Regions from separate parts of the Geobacillus sp. CX412 genome, predicted to be linked through region 4. Evidence: riboswitches for the same ligand, from Rfam matches in the RefSeq annotation. Region 4 holds a riboswitch; each other region holds the start of a gene.
What was found. A riboswitch is a leader RNA that binds a small molecule or an ion and turns the genes downstream of it on or off. The one in region 4 is predicted to bind S-adenosylmethionine.

Region 1: linked by a shared signal. The riboswitch ahead of NXM86_RS10540 (Na+/H+ antiporter NhaC family protein) and the one ahead of metK (methionine adenosyltransferase) in region 4 are both predicted to bind S-adenosylmethionine.
Region 2: linked by a shared signal. The riboswitch ahead of NXM86_RS02260 (methionine ABC transporter ATP-binding protein) and the one ahead of metK (methionine adenosyltransferase) in region 4 are both predicted to bind S-adenosylmethionine.
Region 3: linked by a shared signal. The riboswitch ahead of NXM86_RS14370 (bifunctional homocysteine S-methyltransferase/methylenetetrahydrofolate reductase) and the one ahead of metK (methionine adenosyltransferase) in region 4 are both predicted to bind S-adenosylmethionine.

The regions. Positions count from the first base shown of each region.
Region 1 covers NZ_CP103461.1:2,004,723-2,009,845, reverse strand. The annotation lists gene NXM86_RS10555 (ABC transporter ATP-binding protein) at 1-129, shown strand, start outside; gene NXM86_RS10550 (DUF2705 family protein) at 144-941, shown strand; gene NXM86_RS10545 (TetR/AcrR family transcriptional regulator) at 941-1,618, shown strand; SAM riboswitch class I at 1,805-1,910, shown strand; gene NXM86_RS10540 (Na+/H+ antiporter NhaC family protein) at 2,020-3,345, shown strand; partial or broken gene NXM86_RS10535 (transposase) at 3,683-4,612, shown strand.
Region 2 covers NZ_CP103461.1:454,742-459,864, forward strand. The annotation lists gene NXM86_RS02255 (O-acetylhomoserine aminocarboxypropyltransferase/cysteine synthase family protein) at 1-1,175, shown strand, start outside; SAM riboswitch class I at 1,306-1,414, shown strand; gene NXM86_RS02260 (methionine ABC transporter ATP-binding protein) at 1,510-2,538, shown strand; gene NXM86_RS02265 (methionine ABC transporter permease) at 2,528-3,196, shown strand; gene NXM86_RS02270 (MetQ/NlpA family ABC transporter substrate-binding protein) at 3,213-4,052, shown strand; gene sufC (Fe-S cluster assembly ATPase SufC) at 4,257-5,036, shown strand; gene sufD (Fe-S cluster assembly protein SufD) at 5,059-5,123, shown strand, end outside.
Region 3 covers NZ_CP103461.1:2,746,385-2,751,507, forward strand. The annotation lists gene NXM86_RS14355 (CvfB family protein) at 1-730, opposite strand, end outside; gene NXM86_RS14360 (YajQ family cyclic di-GMP-binding protein) at 918-1,409, shown strand; gene NXM86_RS14365 (transposase) at 1,544-2,434, opposite strand; SAM riboswitch class I at 2,788-2,890, shown strand; gene NXM86_RS14370 (bifunctional homocysteine S-methyltransferase/methylenetetrahydrofolate reductase) at 2,967-4,817, shown strand; gene metH (methionine synthase) at 4,810-5,123, shown strand, end outside.
Region 4 covers NZ_CP103461.1:562,296-567,418, forward strand. The annotation lists gene NXM86_RS02940 (ABC transporter substrate-binding protein) at 1-77, opposite strand, end outside; partial or broken gene NXM86_RS02945 (alpha/beta hydrolase family protein) at 182-968, shown strand; gene NXM86_RS02950 (DUF2584 domain-containing protein) at 998-1,240, shown strand; gene pckA (phosphoenolpyruvate carboxykinase (ATP)) at 1,271-2,857, opposite strand; SAM riboswitch class I at 3,043-3,157, shown strand; gene metK (methionine adenosyltransferase) at 3,338-4,549, shown strand; gene asnB (asparagine synthase (glutamine-hydrolyzing)) at 4,752-5,123, shown strand, end outside.

The DNA.
Region 1 (5,123 bases), 1.4 Mb from region 4:
GAAATATCGCTGCTTTACAGCGGGGATATGAAGGCGCTTCTGCATAAATTAAATACTCTGCCGGTTAAGGATCTATTAATCGGAGAACCGACTCTTGAAGAAGTATTTATGCATTACTATGAAAAGTGAGGGAAGGATCGAAAATGATTTTTAAGAGAGAGTTTAAGCGAAATTTAAAGTCATTGATCATTTGGAGCATCGTACTCAGCGGACTTATTTTGTTGACATTAAGCATTTATCCTCAGTTTGCCGAGCAGCAAAAAGAAATGACCAAACTGCTTGAGGCCTATCCGGAATCGATTAAAAAAGCGTTCGGAATGAATGAGTTAAACATGGGAGATTTGATGGGTTTTTACGGGGTAGAAATTTATATGATGACCACCCTTTTGGGAAGCATATACTCGGCAATTCTTGCATCCAATATTCTGGCCAAAGAAGAAAATGAAAAAACGATTGAATTTTTGTTATCAAAGCCTGTCACAAGAAGCCGAATCGTAACAGAAAAACTTCTGGCCGTTTTGGTAAATATTTTGATTTTTAACGTAGTTTCAGCCGTAGCAAGCATCATTGGATTTCAATTTGCAAAAGACCCGGATGTTCCGACAGACACATTTAGTTTATTAATCGCCGCAACGATATTGCTTCATTTGACGTTCGGTGCAATTGCGTTTATGTTGTCGTCGATGATGAAAAAAACAAGAAACATCCTTTCGATCTCACTGGGGATTGTCCTAGCTGCCTACTTTATGAATGTGATGGCAGGGATATCGGAAGACTTAGAGTTCCTAAAATATATAAGCCCGTTTAAATATGTGGACGCTGCCTCCATTATCAATGATAACGAGATTGAGCCTTTGTATATCTTTATTATGGCTGCGGTTATTTTGATTAGTATCTTCGCTTCATATATGGTATATAAAAAGAAAGATATTGCAGTCTAATGAAATTAGAGGTGTTAAAATTGTATTCAGCATTTGAAAAGCAGCCTAAAGAGAAAAAAGACTTGATCATCAAAGTGGCCATCGAGGAATTTGTGAAGAATGGTTATGAAAAGACCTCTACAGATGTTATTACGAGACGGGCGGGAATTTCCAAGGGAATCCTTTTTCATTATTTTAAGAGCAAGAAAAACTTATACCTTTATTTAGTGAATTATGTGAAGGACTTTCTGACGGAACTAGCAATGGAAGAAATGGAAAAAATCCAATCTGATGATTTCTTTGAAAGGATCAAAGAAATCGTCCTGTTGAAACAAAAACTAACGGTTCAGTATCTCCAAGAAGCTCAGTTTATTACGGATGCCTTTACTAATCCTCCAGTGGCAGTAAAGAAGGAAATGGAAGAAATTATTAAGAAACATTACGAAGCTTATCAGGAAGATTTTTTGCTGAAGCATGTCTATATTAAAGATCTGATCCAAACGGAAAAACTTAGAGAGGATATTTCCGTGGATACCGCGATCCGCATGACGATGTTTATCGTTGAACAGCTGACGAATAAGTATCTGACTCTCTACAAAAATAAGCAATTTGATTTTATTCATAATCCCGAGTCTTTAATAAAGGAACTTAATGATTATCTTAAGATTGTGAAATATGGGATCTATAAACCAGAATAAACTATTGGCACCTTTCTCCCGCGGTGAAAAGCCGCGGGATTTTTGCATATTATTGATGTTACACAAGTATTATTTTATATTTGTTGAAAATTTTTAAAAATAAGACATTTTCAAGGTGTATTGCGTAACAGATGAATATGTTGTAATCTTTTATTTGTTTTATATAACGAAATACAACTGCTCATCTTCTTATCTAGAGAGGCGGAGGGACTGGCCCGAAGAAGTCTCGGCAGCGGACTCGTTTTCGAGTGCTGTGCCAAATCCAGCAAGCATTGTGCTTGAAAGATAAGAAGGGTTTCTTATATAGATACGTATAAGGCCTCTTCTTATGTTCAGATAAGAAGAGGCCTTTTCTCTAAGTGGAAAGCTCCTTCAAAAAAACATAAAATGAGGTGGAAAGAGTGGAGTTAAGAAAAGGCAATCTATTTGCGTTATTTCCGTTTGTGGTCTTTTTAGTGTTATTCATTGGTGCAGGCGTGGTTACAGGCGATTTTTATAAATTTCCAGTCATTGTAGCAATTTTGATTGCGGCAAGTATTTCGTTGATGATGAATCGGAAAGAGTCTTTAACGAAGAAAGTGGAAGTGTTCACAAAAGGGGCTGGAAATGCCGATGTCATGTTAATGGTCATCATTTTCTTATTAGCAGGGGCATTTTCGGAAGTAACTAAAAAAATGGGAGCTGTTGAATCAACGGTTAATTTAGCTCTTTCCGTTGTTCCGCAAAATTTATTAATAGCCGGTTTATTTGTCATTGGATGTTTTATCTCCATTTCGATGGGAACGTCCATGGGAACGATTGTAGCGTTAGCGCCGATTGGAGTCGGAATTAGTGAACAAACCGATATTTCTTTGGCATTATCTATGGCAGCTGTCATTGGCGGTGCTATGTTTGGAGATAATCTATCTTTTATCTCTGATACAACGATTGCGGCAGTTCGTACACAAAATACAAGAATGAAAGAAAAGTTTAAGGTGAACTTTTTCATTGTTTTACCAGCGGCAATCATCACCATCGTTCTTTTCTGGGCCATTACTGCTGGAGAGCAAGCGGAAATTACGAATCAATCTTTTAATTGGATGAAAATTTTACCTTACCTTGGTGTATTAATAACAGCATTAATGGGCGTTAATGTACTAGTCGTGTTAGCAGGCGGTATTTTATTAGCAGGAATCATCGGTCTTCTTGATGGAAGCTACAGTGCAATGGGCCTCATTCAAGCCATCGGTGACGGGGTCGCCGGAATGCAGGAATTGTCATTGCTTGCGATCTTAATTTCCGGTATGGTGGAAGTCATTAAACATAACGGTGGAATCGATTATTTACTTCAATTAGTAACAAGAAATGTAAAGTCAAAAAAAGGAGCACAATTCGGTATCGCGGGATTAGTGAGCTTAACAAATCTTTCAACAGCAAACAATACGATCTCCATTTTAATTGCTGGTCCACTTGCAAAAAACATTGCTGATCAATATGACATTGATCCGCGTAAATCTGCCAGCATATTGGATATTTTCTCATGCTGTTTCCAGGGGCTCATCCCATATGGTGCGCAAATGCTTGTGGCAGCAGGTGTTGCTTCCATTTCACCATTAAGTATTTTGCAGTATTCGTTCTACCCATTCTTAATTGGAGTTTGTGGCATGATCGCGATTGTGTTTGACTTTCCGAAATTAAAAACACAAAAAGAAGTAAAGGCAGACTTACAAGCGAATAAAGCGGTATAAAGGAAAGGGGCTGACTCAAAACATCCCTTGGAGCGATGTTGAGTCAGCTTTCATTTTCACCAAATGGAGCGATTCTATTTTTTATGATCGAAAAAAGAGTATATTAGTGAATAATTTTGCAAAGTTGAAATCTTTCTTTAATAAGCTGGTTGACTTGTTCAACATTAAACATTTCTAATATAATTTATGAATATTTCACAAAAATAAATTAAGAGAAGAGAGTAATAAAAAATAGGTTCATCACCAAATTTTGTGATTTAGTGATAAAAAAGAGAAAGCATTAACGAAATCCTGGCAATAATGTCAGCGACGAAACAAACATAAGGAGGCTTCGCAAGTGCTTTCTATATCACTAGGATTGCCAGAATTCAAATTGTTAAACAAGAACTTCTTTCCTATGGTTATGCGATTCATGTGGAGAAAACAGAGACACAAGAACGTTGTCCACATTGTGGGTTTCTTACTTCCACTGTCCATGACAGACGGACACGAAAAGTACGGGATTTAGCGATTTTCCGTCAACCGGTGTACTTGTTCGTAGAGGTGAAGCGTTATCGATGCTGGAATTGTTTCCAAGTGTTTTCTGCCTCTTTCGAATCGATTCCACCAAACCAACATTACACCAATCGATGTTGCGGGTACTTGTATGAACTTTGTAAAAGCTCCACCATTCAAGAAGTCAGCCGAAAGCACCGTATCCCATATACGACATTGGAACGCATTTATTACTCCATCGCATCGAAAAAAGCAAAAGAGCGCCAAGCAGCGATGGAGGCCTCTTCTCCAGAAGGGATGGTGCTTAGCTTAGATGAAACCGCGGTAAAAAAGGGATATCAGTATGAAACCGTATTGATGGATGCCAAAGCAGGATCGGTCATGGGATTGCATGCCGACCGCCAATGTGACTCCGCCATCAACTTGTTGAATCAAAACGTCCTGTCGAAAGAAATGGTGCAAACCGTGATTCCTTGACATGTGGGAACCCTATCACAAGGCGGTTCGTGCTCTGTTTCCATCTGCTTCGATTGTGATCGATAAGTACCATGTGGTTCAAAAGGTGACACAAGCCCTGGATCAAGCGAGAAGGAATTCTCCTCATTGAAAAAGGCTAGATTCCTTCTATATAAAAGGCTACTCGAATGGAGGGAACGAATCACAAGATCAAAAACATCAAACGCCGGGCATTGGCTATCGAAATCGAGAACGGTTTCGTTTGCGTGTATTTCTGGAGTGTACAGGGAACACTACAGGCAGTCAGGCTGCCTAAGCTCTCACTTCTTCCGCTATCGGTATGATAGTTGGTAGAATGGAACCTGTCAAGGAAAGCACTTGACTGTTTCCATTCTACCAACTTGGTGGTCCGTATGCGGAAGAAGGAGCCCATCGGATGAACCTGTTTCATCCAGCTAACATGTTTCTAGGATTGAGTAAATGGTGAATTACCCATTTTTTTATGTTGTTCCAACCTTCCTGTCACAATATTAGATTTGGAAAATGCGTATTGCTGAACGGCCTTTCCCTGATGGAATATCGAGAAAAGTCCATGGCATCATAATATACTCTTTTTCATTGTCTACTTGACAGGGGTATGTGCTTTAATTTTAGATTATAAAAAGTTTTGTTTCATCACCCAAAAAATTGATGGCAAAATTTGCTGTTTTTTGTTTAAGTATATATTTCAAATAGTGGATTAACCAAGTATAATTTGATTAGAATTTTCTAAATAAAATGAAAACTAAAAATATTCGTACCTACAAAAATACTTTTCTATGGACATC
Region 2 (5,123 bases), 110 kb from region 4:
ACCTTTTTGGTCTAAAAGAAGAAGGATATATTTATACACGCATCCACAATCCGACGGTTACCGTATTGGAAGAAAGGGTGGCACAGCTGGAAGGTGGAGTGGGCAGTCTTGCTCTCGCTAGCGGAATGGCCGCCATTACACTGGCCATTTTGAATATCGCCGGAGCTGGGGATGAAATTGTATCGGCATCTACGTTATATGGCGGTACATATAATTTGTTCGTCAATACATTGCCGAAATACGGAATTAAAACCCACTTTGTCGATCCGTCTAATCCGGAAAATTTCCGAGCAGCGATTACACCAAAAACGAAAGCAATTTTCGCCGAAACGATTGGCAACCCTAGTTTGCACATATTAGATATTGAGGCGGTGGCGCAAATCGCTCGTGAAGCGGGAATTCCGCTCATTATCGACAACACATTCGCCACTCCTTATTTGTGCAGACCAATTGAACATGGGGCGAATATCGTGATCCATTCCGCCACAAAATGGCTTGTTGGGAATGGGACGACCTTAGGCGGCATCATTGTTGATGGTGGTAATTTTGACTGGAATTCGCCAAAGTTTCCAGGATTTATTACTCCTGATCCAAGCTATCACAACCTTGTGTATGCTGAGGCGTTTGGACCTGCTGCATACATTGTCAAAGCTCGCGTGCAGCTGCTTCGCGATTTAGGTCCAGCGATTAGCCCATTTAATGCCTTTCAAATTCAGCTTGGTCTTGAAACATTGCATGTACGTATGAAAGAACATATTGCGAATACAAGAAAAATCGTCGAGTATTTAGATCGTCATCCAGCAATAGAGTGGGTGCTTTATCCAGAACATGACAGTCATCCAGCAAAAGAACTAGCGAAAAAATATTTGCCAAAAGGAGCGGGTTCCATCGTTGTATTTGGCGTAAAAGGCGGCAGAGAGGCAGGAGCGAAATTGATCAACAGTGTAAAATTATGGTCGCATGTTGCCAACGTTGGCGATGCGAAAAGTTTAATTATCCATCCTGCAAGCACCACACATCAACAGCTAAACGAAGAAGAACTAAAATCATCTGGAGTGACAGAAGATTTAGTTCGTCTATCTGTCGGCATCGAAAATATCGATGACTTAATCGAAGATTTAGAACAGGCAATTGCGGCTGCTACCGGAATTACATCTGATGTTTCCGTCTCATAATCACAAGAAATGATAATCATGCCATTTTCCATAATGACCATAACATTTCCATTGACACTATTCGACATATAGTGATAAAATCACATTCGTAATTATTGAGAGATTTTAATTGAATAAAGTGTTTTTTGTGCTCTTATCAAGAGAGGTGGAGGGATGTGCCCAATGAAGCCCGGCAACCGTCAGCGTACTCGCTGAAATGGTGCCAATTCACACAAAGCGTCTGCTTTGAGAGATAAGAGACAGAACGGTAATCATTGCCTTTCTGTTCTCTTGAGCAGAAAGGCTTTCTTTTTGCGGCGAGCCGTCTTTTACATGAGGGAAGGTGGAAATGTGCATGATTACATTAGAAAACGTGACAAAAATATATGAAGCGGCCAATGGATCTGTAACAGCAGTGGATAATGTCTCTTTGCAAATTAAAGAAGGCGAAATTTTCGGAATCATCGGATATAGCGGGGCGGGAAAAAGTTCGTTAATCCGTCTCCTTAACGGATTGGAAAAACCGACCAAAGGGAAAGTCATTGTCGCTGGACGGGATATTGCTAATATTAAAGGAAAGGAATTGCGAAAGGCCCGTCAGGAAATCGGAATGATTTTTCAGCATTTTAATTTATTATGGTCAAGAACGGTTCGCGAAAACATTGCGTTTCCATTAGAAATTGCCGGTGTACCGAAAGAACAGCGGAAAAAACGAGTAGACGAGTTGATTCAGCTTGTAGGTTTGCAAGGAAGAGAAAACGCCTATCCGTCACAGCTTAGCGGCGGGCAAAAGCAGCGCGTCGGCATCGCGCGCGCTTTGGCGAACAATCCAAAAGTGTTATTGTGCGATGAGGCGACATCCGCGCTAGACCCGCAGACAACCGATTCCATTTTGGAACTTTTGGTGGATATTAATAAGCGTTTAGGATTGACAATTGTATTAATTACCCATGAAATGCACGTGATTCGTAAAATTTGCAACCGCGTCGCAGTGATGGAAAACGGAAAAATTGTCGAACAAGGCGAAGTGCTGCAAGTGTTCCGGCGGCCAAAACAAGAGATTACGAAACGGTTTGTACAGCAGGTCATCGAACCGGAGGAAACGAAAGAAACGATTGCGCATTTACTCGATAAATATCCAAAAGGAACGGTTTTTCAATTGACGTTTGTTGGAGAGGTTACGGAACAGCCGCTGATTGCTAACGTTGTTCGCCAATTTCAAGTTGATGCGAATATTCTTCAAGGAAAAATTTCGCAAACCCACCAAGGCGCTTACGGTGTGCTGTTTGTTCATATGGATGGAGAGAAAGAGGAAGTGGCCCGCGCGATCGATTATATTCGAAAGCAGCAAGTGGCGGTGGAGGTGATTACGGATGCTCGCTAACCTCTTACCAAATGTAGAGTGGGATATGATTTGGGCAGCGACCGTTGAAACGCTTTATATGACAGGAATTTCTGTCGTTGCAACATTTATATTAGGAACGATTCTTGGACTGCTTTTATTTTTAACGTCAAAGGGCAACTTATGGGAAAACCGCCTGGCGAATATGATCATCGCCGCTATCGTTAACATTTTTCGTTCCATCCCATTTATCATATTAATTATTTTGTTAATCCCGTTTACAAAATTCGTTGTCGGAACGATTCTTGGCGCAAATGCGGCATTGCCAGCACTCATTATTGGAGCGGCGCCATTTTACGCGAGAATGGTGGAAATTGCGCTTCGCGAAATTGATAAAGGTGTCATCGAAGCGGCCAAAGCGATGGGAGCGACAACGGCCACGATTATTTGGAAAGTGCTTCTCCCAGAGTCATTGCCTGCTCTTGTATCTGGAATTACCGTCACTGCAATTGCTTTAGTTGGATATACAGCGATGGCAGGGGTCGTTGGCGCCGGCGGCCTTGGCAACTTAGCGTATCTTGAAGGATTTCAGCGCAGCCATAATGATGTGACGTTTGTCGCCACCGTTCTAGTTTTGGTGATTGTCTTTGTCATTCAGTTTATCGGTGACTTTGTCACTTCCAAAATAGATAAACGATAAAAGGGGGAAGATCAATATGAAAAAATGGATTAGTGCATTATTTGCCGTCGTTCTTGTGTTGGCTTTGGCAGCATGTGGAGGCAATAACAACGCTGATGGTGGCAAAAAAGAAGGGAAATTAACAAAATTAGTGGTTGGAGCTTCCAATGTTCCACATGCGGAAATTTTAGAAAAAGCACAACCGATTTTAAAAGAAAAAGGCATTGACTTAAAAATTGTTAAATTCCAAGATTATGTTTTACCAAACAAAGCGTTAGCAGATAAAGAAATTGATGCCAATTATTTCCAACATATTCCGTATTTAGAAGCACAGAAAAAAGAACACGGATATGACTTTGTCAACGCTGGCGGCATTCATATTGAGCCAATCGGTCTTTACTCGAAAAAATATAAAAGCCTCGAAGAATTGCCAGACGGTGCGACGATCATCATGAGCAACTCGGTTGCAGACCATGGTCGCATTTTATCGATGCTGCAAGAAAAAGGGTTAATTAAATTAAAAGAAGGTATCGATAAAACAAAAGCTACGGTCAAAGACATTGTGGAAAATCCAAAACATTTAAAATTTGAAGCAGATGTGGAAGCAGGATTGCTGCCACAAATTTATAAAAACGGCGAAGGCGATGCTGTGCTCATCAACGCCAACTATGCGCTTGACGCGGGATTAGATCCTGCGAAGGATCCAATTGCTGTTGAGTCGCCGAAAGATAACCCATATGTCAATATTATCGCTGTACGCAAAGGCGATGAAAACCGCAAAGAAATTAAAACGCTTGTCGAAGTGTTACAGTCGAAAGAAATTCAAGACTTTATTAAAGAAAAATATAAAGGTGCTGTCATTCCAGCAGCGCAATAAAATAACGGAAGCGGTCCGCTTCCGTTATTTTTATAAAACAATCTTGATCAAAATATTTTTCACTATGAACATAGTGATATTCTCTTCAAAAGGTTGCTAATACTTTTCATTTGTTATAAGATTGTAATGAGAATAAAATGAGAATGGAAAGACAAGCAAGTCAATGATATACACAATTTTTAGTGAAAATTGGAGGTATTCTTCATGGCAGTGTTAACAATTAAAGATCTTCACGTATCCGTTGAAGGAAAAGAAATTTTAAAAGGTGTGAATTTAGAAGTAAAAGGCGGAGAAATTCACGCGATTATGGGTCCGAACGGAACGGGAAAATCAACGTTATCGTCGGCGATTATGGGACATCCAAAATATGAAGTAACAAAAGGAAGCATTACATTAGACGGGCAAAACGTGTTGGAGATGGAAGTGGATGAACGTGCACGCGCCGGTTTATTTTTGGCGATGCAATATCCAAGCGAAATTAGCGGCATAACGAATGCGGATTTTCTTCGTGCCGCCATTAACGCTCGTCTTGGCGAAGGAAATGAAATTTCTTTAATGAAATTTATCCGCAAACTTGACGAAAAAATGGAATTTCTCGAAATGAATCCAGATATGGCGCATCGCTATCTAAATGAAGGATTCTCCGGCGGAGAGAAAAAACGCAACGAAATTCTTCAATTAATGATGCTTGAACCGAAAATCGCGATTTTGGACGAGATCGACTCCGGTCTTGATATTGATGCATTAAAAATTGTTTCAAAAGGAATTAATGAAATGCGCAGCAGCGAATTCGGCTGTTTGATCATTACGCACTATCAGCGTTTACTAAACTACATCACACCGGATTATGTGCATGTCATGATGCAAGGGCGTATCGTAAAATCCGGTGGTCCGGAGTTGGCACAACGTCTTGAAGCGGAAGGATACGATTGGATTAAAAAAGAACTTGGCATTGAAGATGAAACGGTTGAGCAAGAAGCGTAAGCGTTAGGAGGAGTATTATATTATGACGACAGGAACAAAAATACCATTCGACCAACAATATGTGCGCTCATTTTCCAGCGGACGCGG
Region 3 (5,123 bases), 1.3 Mb from region 4:
TGTCGTGATACGGCATCGCTCCGCCGCGGCTTTCTAAGTACGTATAAATGGCTGCCGCATCTTCGTTGATGCTTTCATGCTTGCGCGACAGTAAGGAGACATTGACCGTCCCATCCTCTTTGACGGCGATAATCCGCCCTTCCACTGCTTCACCGAGGCGCGGCGCGTTTCGCCACTGGGATTCATGTACAAATCCAAGGTAGCCGACATCAGAGATAAGGAAAGCTCCCACCTTAATCACGCGGTAGACGCGCCCGCGAATGTTTTGATTGAACGCTGATTCCGGCGCTTTCACGGCGATTTGTTTCATCGTTTCATCATCCGCTAGTTTAGCAAGCAGCCGTCCTCGTTTATCCGTTTTTAACGAACAATATAATTGATCCCCTCGCTTCGGCCATTGCGAGCGGAGCGGCGGCAAATCATCGATGGACACGAGCATATCTTTGGAAATGCCAATATCGACAAAGACGCCCAATTTCGGAACGATGTCGACCACTTCAACCCAGTCGTATTTGTGGTTCGTAATTTTCGGCATTTTCATGGTAGCGCACAGCTGTCCGTCGTGGTCATGATATAAAAATACCGTTGCCTCGTCGTCGACCGCAAGCGTTGTATTCGCTTCTCTTTTATGCAGCATCACTTCCTCCGTGCCGTTCGTCAAAAAGCAGCCAAACGGCATTTCCCGTTTTACCGTTAATGTCATGATTTCTCCAGGAATTAATCGTTTCATTGCAATCTCTTCCTTTGTCTATATTTTCACGCTTATTATTTCCCACTCCAATGGACAATTCTGCATAAAACACAGTTTTTCCCATCATCACAATAGCACCTCCACGTCGTTCGGCTTCCCCTCCTTTTCTTGTTGTGTCCCTTGCCACATTTTACTATAATAAAATAAAAAATGCTGGAGGTTGTGTATGTCGAAAGAAAGTTCCTTTGATATTGTATCGAAAGTCGACTTATCGGAAGTCACCAATGCGATCAACATCGCGATGAAAGAAATTAAAAACCGCTATGACTTTAAAGGCAGCAAAAGCGACATTTCGCTAGACAAAGACGAACTCATCCTTATTTCCGACGATGAATTTAAATTAGAGCAGCTAAAAGACGTGCTCATCGGCAAGCTCATTAAACGCGGCGTGCCGACGAAAAACATCCAATACGGCAAAATTGAGCCAGCTTCTGGGGGCACGGTGCGCCAGCGCGCCAAACTTGTGCAAGGCATCGATAAAGAAAACGCGAAAAAAATCAACACGATCATTAAAAACACTGGCCTGAAAGTGAAAAGCCAAGTACAGGACGATCAAATCCGCGTCAGCGGCAAAAGCAAAGATGACTTGCAAAAGGTCATCGCCGCGATTCGCGAAGCGGACTTGCCGATTGATGTGCAATTTGTTAACTACCGCTAACACGGATGGGAGGAGTTATAGCCCTCCCATCCGTGTTTTCTTTTCTTCTCTTCTTTGACAATGCCATTATTGATTTTTTCTTTCACCGGGATTACTTCCTTCCGTTTTTTCATATATTTGATGGTGTTGCAAAACTAGAGTAAAAACTCGAAGTTATGCATAAGGATGCAACATAACACATGCAGTACATATCGATGAAATCCATACCATCTTGGCTGTTCCAACCCGTCACTCTTTAACTCATTAAATACTCGTTCAATCTCACGACGAAGTCCAAACAGCCATTGGCCAAATCTCGTTTTCAAAAATACAGGAAGAACCCGGCCATAGGCATCTTTTCGTTCCTCGCTATTGCGGCGGTTGATAGGGGAAATGAATAGGATTCCTGACTGCTCTGCTGTTTGACGAACCTTTTCACTGTCATACGCGGCATCGCCCAATACAAATTCGATATCCCACTGCTTTAAAGAAACAAGCAATTCTGGTGCTACTGCCGCATCATTTCGATTCGCTGTGGTCAACACATGAGATAAAATGATTCCCTCGGCGGTGGTGCAGAGATGGAGTTTATATCCTTTAAACCAGTGATATCGGGTGGACACTCCCCACTTCGCCTGTGAATCGTAAAGACTGCTTCGAAGGGCTGTGCTGTCGATCAGCACGATTTGCGGATAACGTACTTCTAGATCTTTGAGCAGCTGTGCATGAAAAACAGGAAATCCTTGTTCCCGGAACCACTTCGCCGCACGGGAAAACGTAGAAAGGTGAGAGACTTCACCAAGCCCACAGGCCCGTTGAAAACAGCGAAAACGCTGCAGGATGCGCACTAATTTTCGCAAGGAATCAATGGAAAAATAGGTTTTCAAAAAGAAACATTTCAACAACGATTTTTTCGACACCGGCGGTCTTCCTGTCACATACGGTGTTTCCGGCAATGATAGCGAGTCGATATACCGAAATAATGCTTCTAAAATTGGGTCAATTTCATAAGTCCATGCATGTTCGCTGTTCCAATTGGAAATCATAATAGTGTCCACCCCTTGGAGAGTTGTTTTTTTGGTCACTGTATATGATTTCCAAGGTGGTGGATTTTTTATGTGCATTTATGCATTCGTTATGCGTTTTGCAACACGTTCATATTTTTAAACATCCTTTTTCCCACTCTTCTAGGCGGTAATAAGGATTCGTGAGAGCTGCCAAGCGTTTATCCTGCTTTTGGCTAGCCATCATCCTCATCATAGCAATGGAACTAAGCGAGACGGACAGAAAAGTTCAGCAGCTGCGTATAAAGGGAGTCATTTTTGTAAAATTATATTGAATATTTCTACAAAATCATTTACAGTAATATATAAATATTTTTTGAAAACTACATATCTAGTTCTTATCAAGAGAGGGGGAGGGACTGGCCCGATGAACTCTCAGCAACCTGGCGGAAGTCAAGGTGCTAAATCCAGACAGGCGAAACGCCTGGAAGATAAGAAGAGACGATACATAAAAAGTCTTCTTCTTATAGAAGGCTTTTTTCTTTTACTATCTTCATAGAACGGGGGAATGATCGTGGGGTTTTTGCAAGACTTAAAAGAACGCATCCTTATCGCCGATGGAGCGATGGGAACGCTATTATACTCGCACGGCGTCGACCGATGTTTTGAAGAACTAAATTTATCAAAACCGGAAGACATCATTCACATTCATGAAGCATATATCGCCGCGGGCGCAGAAGTAATCCAAACGAATACATATGGCGCCAACTATGTCAAACTTGCCCGCTACGGATTGGAAGATGAAGTGCCATCCATTAACCGCGCGGCAGTAAGGCTCGCCAAAAAGGCGGCGGGAAATAAAGCCTATGTGCTTGGAACGATCGGCGGATTACGGAGCATCAACAAAAGCGCCGTTTCCATCGACGAAGTAAAGCGGACGTTTCGCGAGCAATTATTTGTGCTTTTAAACGAAGACGTCGATGGCTTATTGCTCGAGACATATTACGATTTGGAAGAATTGCAGACGGTGCTTGCGATTGCGCGCAAAGAAACGGATAAGCCGATTATCGCGCACGTCTCCCTCCACGAAGTTGGCGTCTTGCAAGACGGCACTCCCCTTTCTGAAGCGTTGGCGCGCTTGGAGCAGTTGGGAGCTGATGTCATCGGTCTAAATTGCCGTCTCGGTCCATATCATATGATTCGTTCACTCGAGGAAGTGCCGCTGCCGAAAAAAGCGTTTCTTTCCGCGTATCCGAACGCAAGCTTGCCGGATTATCGCGACGGACGGCTTATCTATGAAACAAACACCGATTATTTTAAAGAAACGGCTCTTGCCTTCCGTGAACAAGGCGTGCGCCTGATTGGCGGGTGCTGCGGCACGACGCCGAAACATATCGAAGCGATAGCAAACGCCTTAACCGATCGGACACCGATTACAGAAAAAGTCGTTAAACAACGTCATGTTCCGATTTCTATCCAAACAAACGAACCAAATGCCGTACCGCCGTTGCAAGATATCGTACGTAAGCGGCGCTCGGTGATCGTTGAGCTTGACCCGCCGAAAAAATTAGGGATCGCGAAATTTTTAGAAGGCGCCAAAGCGCTGAAAGAAGCGAACATTGATGCGTTGACATTGGCCGATAACTCGCTGGCAACTCCACGAATCAGCAACATGGCGCTCGGCTCCATCGTCAAAGAGCAGCTCGGCATCCGCCCGCTTATTCATATTACCTGCCGCGACCGCAATTTAATCGGCTTGCAGTCGCACTTGATGGGCCTGCATACGCTCGGCATCACCGATGTGCTCGCCATCACCGGAGACCCATCGAAAATCGGCGATTTTCCTGGAGCGACATCCGTCTATGATTTATCTTCCTTTGATTTAATCCGGCTGATTCGCCAATTTAACGAAGGGCTTTCGTATTCCGGAAAATCGCTCGGGCAAAAAACAAACTTCTCGATTGCCGCGGCCTTTAACCCGAACGTCCGTCATTTAGATAAGGCTGTAGAGCGTCTGGAGAAAAAAATTCAATGCGGCGCCCATTATTTTATCACCCAGCCGCTTTATTCCGAGCGGCAAATCGAAGAGGTGTATGAAGCGACGAAGCATCTTGAGACGCCGATTTACATCGGCATTATGCCGCTAGTGAGCGCGCGCAACGCCGATTTCCTTCATCATGAAGTGCCGGGAATTACTCTTTCTGATGAAATCCGCTCCCGCATGGCGGCATGCGCGAATGACCCAGTGCAATCTGCGCGCGAAGGAATCGCAATTGCCAAATCGCTCATTGACGCCGCTTTTGACTTATTTAACGGCATCTACTTAATTACGCCGTTTTTGCGCTATGAAATGACCGTCGAACTCGTTCGCTACATTCATGAAAAGGAACAAGCCGCACAAGAAAGGAAGGTACTCCATGGGTAACATCACACTTGAGCAACAGCTCGAAAAAAAAATATTAATTATTGACGGCGCAATGGGAACGATGATTCAAAGCGCGAAGCTCTCAGCTGATGATTTCGGCGGAGAAGCATACGAAGGATGCAACGAATATTTGACGCTCACCGCCCCGCATGTGATCGAGCGCATTCATGAAGCATATTTGCAGGCGGGAGCGGATATTATCGAAACAAACACGTTCGGTGCGACAAGCGTTGTGTTAGATGAATATCATCTTGGCCATTTAGCGCTAGAGTTAAATATCGAAGCAGCTAGGCTTGCGCGCAAAGC
Region 4 (5,123 bases):
TTCGTTTGCTTGTTGCAAGCAGCTAGCGGAATAATAAGAAGGAAGAGAAAAAGCGATATCATAGCAATCTTTTTCATGCAGGGAACCTCCTTGGAAAGGTGAAATGAAACTTACTTCACCTTATCGTATGCGCAAGACAAAAATGTGTGAATGCCTAATGGAAAGGAAGAAATATATGGAGATGGACGGATATATCGTGGATCAATATAGATTTCCTTCCCCAACCCGCATGTGGATGTATTTCTCGTCACGTATTTATGTCAAGGGCTGAAAATTAAAGGTTTTTTGGCCCAGCCGAAAACACCTGGAATATACGATGGTTTTTTATACTTGCGCGGCGGAATTAAAAACGTCGGGCAAGTGCGCCTATCTCGCATTACACAGTTTGCTTCGTACGGATTTGTTGTCATGGCGCCATTTTATCGAGGAAATCAAGGGGGAGAAGGAAATGAAGATTTTGTGGGGGAAGATCGGTATGACGCCCTCGCAAGTTTCCGCCTTTTGCAGCAGCATCCCTGGGTGAATACAAAACGCATTCACGTATTTGGCTTTTCTCGCGGCGGAGCGATGGCGCTTCATACAGCGATTTTGGAGCCTGCGGTTTGTTCCATCGTCGTCTGGGGCGGAGTATCTGATATTGCATTGACATATTGGGAGCGAGAAGATTTGCGGAGAATGATGAAACGGGTAATAGGCGGAACGCCAACGAAATATCCAGAGCGCTACCGGTGGCGAACCCCATTGTATGAGATCGAAAAGATTCAAGCCCTGTGTTAATCATTCATGGAGAGAAAGATCGAAACGTTTCGATTGAACACGCGTATCGCCTTGAAAAAAGCCTAAAAGAGGCAAATAAACAAGTGACGGCATGGTATTTTCCAAACTTTACTCATTACTTTCCACCGAAAGATAACCGCGAAACAGTTCGTCGGTTAACGGAATGGATGAAACGACAACCAAATGTATGATACGATAAAAAGAAAAGGGGTGTGTTTCAATGGGCATGCCGCTGGAATTTCAAACACTCATTGTGACAAAAGGCAAGGAAAAGAGAGTGAAAGACAATCTATTTATTCTAGAAAAGGAAGGGTATCGTATTTATCCGATCGATATTCCGCTTGAAGTGAGAAGAACGTTGCAAAGCGAAGCGAGCGGCCAAGCAGTGGTAAAAAAGCTGGAACTTGCCAACAATCGGACGATTGTAACGTATGAGCTGATTTCGTTGCATTCGATAAATTAAAAAAGGAGGGAATGATTCCCTCCTTGGAAGTTATACGATTGGACCGCCCAGCGCTTCGATTTCCGGAGCGATATGTTTAAACTTTTGGAAGTTTTCCCGGAATTTTGTGGCAAGTTCTTTTGCTTTTTGTTCATATGCTTGCTTATCGGCCCATGTATTTTTTGGCTGCAGCACTTCATCTGGTACACCAGGAATATGAATCGGAATTTCTAAACCGAAAATAGGGTCCTTCACTGTTTCGACATTGTCGAGTTCTCCTTCGACAGCTGCTTGCACCATTGCACGGGTATAGGCAAGCTTTATGCGGCTGCCGACTCCGTATTCTCCACCTGTCCATCCTGTGTTAACGAGGAACACTCGCACGTTATGTTCAACGATTTTTTTACCGAGCATTTCCGCATATTGCACAGCTGGAAGCGGTAAAAACGGAGCTCCAAAGCAAGTAGAGAATGTCGCTTGCGGAGAAGTGATGCCGCGTTCTGTACCCGCCAGCTTGCTCGTATAGCCGCTTAAGAAATGATACATCGCTTGTTCGCGCGTTAGCTTGCTAATCGGCGGCAATACTCCGAATGCGTCTGCCGTTAAGAAAATAATCGTCGACGGATGACCAGCGATGCTCGGATCAACGATATTGCTAATCGCTTGAATAGGGTAAGCAGCGCGGGTATTTTCCGTTAACGTAGCGTCATCATAATTAGGCAGTCTTGTATGCTCATCGATAATAACGTTTTCGAGCACCGCACCGAATCCGATCGCATCAAAAATTTGCGGTTCTTTTTCCCGTGATAAATTGATGCATTTTGCATAGCAACCGCCTTCGATATTAAAGATGCCGCGGTTGGACCAGCCGTGTTCGTCATCACCAATAAGACGGCGGTTTGGATCGGCGGAAAGCGTCGTTTTTCCCGTGCCGGATAGACCAAAGAATAATGCGACATCCCCTTCTTTACCGACGTTTGCCGAACAATGCATCGATAAAATTCCTTGTTCTGGGAGCAGATAATTCATCACAGTGAAAATCGATTTTTTCATTTCGCCAGCATATTCTGTGCCACCGATTAACACGATCCGCCGTTCAAAAGAAATAATGATAAATGTTTCCGATCTTGTTCCATCAACGGCAGGATCTGCTTTAAAGTTTGGTGCGCAAATAACGGTGAATTCCGCTTTGTGTGTTTGCAGTTCTTCCGCTGTTGGGCGAATAAATAGTTGATGTGCAAATAAATTTTGCCACGCAAATTCATTAATGACTTGGATAGGTAAGCGGTATTTGGGATCAGCGCCGGCAAATCCTTTAAAAACAAATATTTCATCTTTTTTCATTAAATAGTCAATTACCTTATTGTATAAGTTTTCGAAAACTTCTTCAGAAATCGGCTGGTTCGTCGTCCCCCAATCGATTTTTGATTTCGTCGAAGCTTCTTCTACAATGTATTTATCTTTTGGAGAGCGACCTGTATATTTTCCTGTCGTTACCGCAACTGCTCCGGTAGCTGTCAACCGACCTTCATTTCGTTGCAACACTTTTTCTACAAGCTGTGCTACCGATAAATTATGAAACACATTTGGCTGTTGTAATAATGTGGTAAGTTTACTTGTCATATTAGCGACTCCCATGTACAAAACCTTCCTTTTTATTGAAATGGTCTCCTTAAAATAGTATAACACATTTTTATTATTAGTCCATACTATTTGTGACAATTTCTTTTCTTTTATTTTTCTCATTTTTGTTCATAAAAAAATTGTCTAATTTTGTTGACTTTCTTTATTTAATTACGATATGATAACTCATTGAACGGATACTCTTATCCCGAGCCGGTGGAGGGACAGGCCCGATGAAACCCAGCAACCGTCACAACTGGAAATGTGTGAAATGGTGCTAACCTGTGGCAAGGCAACGTCCTTGAGCGATAAGAGTGAAAGGAGCAATATGATTGCAATGACCTTTCCTCAAAATTACAGGAAAGGTTTTTTTATATGTCTATGTGTCAAGATATATAAAAGCTATAATAAAAGGGAATGAGTACCGTATCATCTGCAGTTTGCAAGAATACAATATTTAGACGTTCGATTATGAAAAGAGGAGGAAACTGACGAATGTCAAAAAAAAGACGTTTATTTACTTCGGAATCTGTAACGGAAGGTCATCCTGACAAAATTTGTGACCAAATTTCCGATGCCATTTTAGATGCCATTTTAGAGAAGGATCCGAATGCTCGCGTCGCATGCGAAACGAGCGTTACAACAGGGCTTGTGCTCGTAAGTGGAGAAATTACGACATCAACATATGTAGATATCCCGAAAATCGTCCGCGATACGGTTCGCGAAATTGGCTATACTCGTGCGAAATATGGTTTTGATGCCGATACTTGTGCTGTATTGACATCGATTGACGAACAGTCTCCAGATATCGCAATGGGAGTCGATAAGGCGTTAGAAGCCCGCGAAGGTCAGATGACTGACGAGGAAATTGAAGCGATCGGTGCTGGAGACCAAGGGTTAATGTTTGGATTTGCTTGCAATGAAACGAAAGAATTAATGCCGCTTCCGATTTCGTTAGCGCATCGTTTGGCACGCCGTTTGTCAGAAGTGCGGAAAGAAGCCATTTTGCCATATTTGCGTCCAGATGGTAAAACACAAGTAACAGTAGAATACGATGAAAATGGAAAACCAGTGCGTATCGATACGATCGTTGTATCAGCGCAACATCATCCGGAAATTACACAAGAACAAATTGAGCGCGATATTAAAGAACATGTCATTAAGCCGATTGTACCAGCAGAACTGATCGATGAAAACACAAAATATTTTATTAACCCGACAGGCCGTTTCGTCATCGGCGGACCTCAAGGCGATGCTGGCTTAACAGGACGGAAAATTATCGTTGACACATATGGCGGTTATGCTCGCCATGGCGGCGGTGCGTTTTCTGGTAAAGATCCGACAAAAGTAGACCGCTCCGCAGCCTATGCAGCGCGTTATGTAGCGAAAAACATTGTTGCTTCAGGACTTGCGGATAAATGTGAAGTGCAGTTGGCATATGCGATCGGTGTTGCAAGACCAGTTTCCATTTCCATTGATACATTCGGGACCGGAAAAGTATCCGAAGATATTTTAATTGAAGTGGTGCGCAACAATTTTGATCTTCGTCCTGCTGGCATTATTAAAATGTTAGATTTGCGCCGCCCAATTTATAAACAAACAGCGGCTTATGGCCATTTCGGACGCACGGACATCGATCTTCCATGGGAGCGCACTGATAAAGCGGAAACATTGAAAGAGCAAGCTCTTGCGTTAGCAAAGCAATAACAAACAGAAAAGGGAGTTACGTTATGTAGCTCTCTTTTTTTGGCAAAATCAAGGGCAAACGCAACGAAAAAGCATCTGCTTCGACTGCTCTGCAGAAAAGATTGGCAACAATTTGTTTCAAAAGAGTAAACGAAATGCTATATTCCTATTATGTATGGTATAACCAATAGGGTAAATATAAAAGGAACAGGTGAAACAAAACATGTGTGGGTTTATCGGATGCGTTCATGATGAGCCGAAAATGCCAGACGAACAATGGCAGAAAACGTTCGAAGAGATGAATGATATGATTACACATCGTGGTCCGGACGATCATGGATACTATTTTGATGAATATGTCCATTTCGGGTTCCGCCGCTTAAGCATCATTGATTTAGAAGCAGGTCATCAGCCGCTTTCTTACGAAAATGAGCGGTATTGGATTATTTTTAATGGCGAAATTTACAATTACCTTGAGCTGCGGGATGAATTAGTGGAAAAAGGATATGAATTTGCAACCAACTCGGATACGGAAGTCATTATCGCTCTTTACAGCGCTGAAAAAGAAAAAGCGGTAGAAAAGCTTCGCGGCATG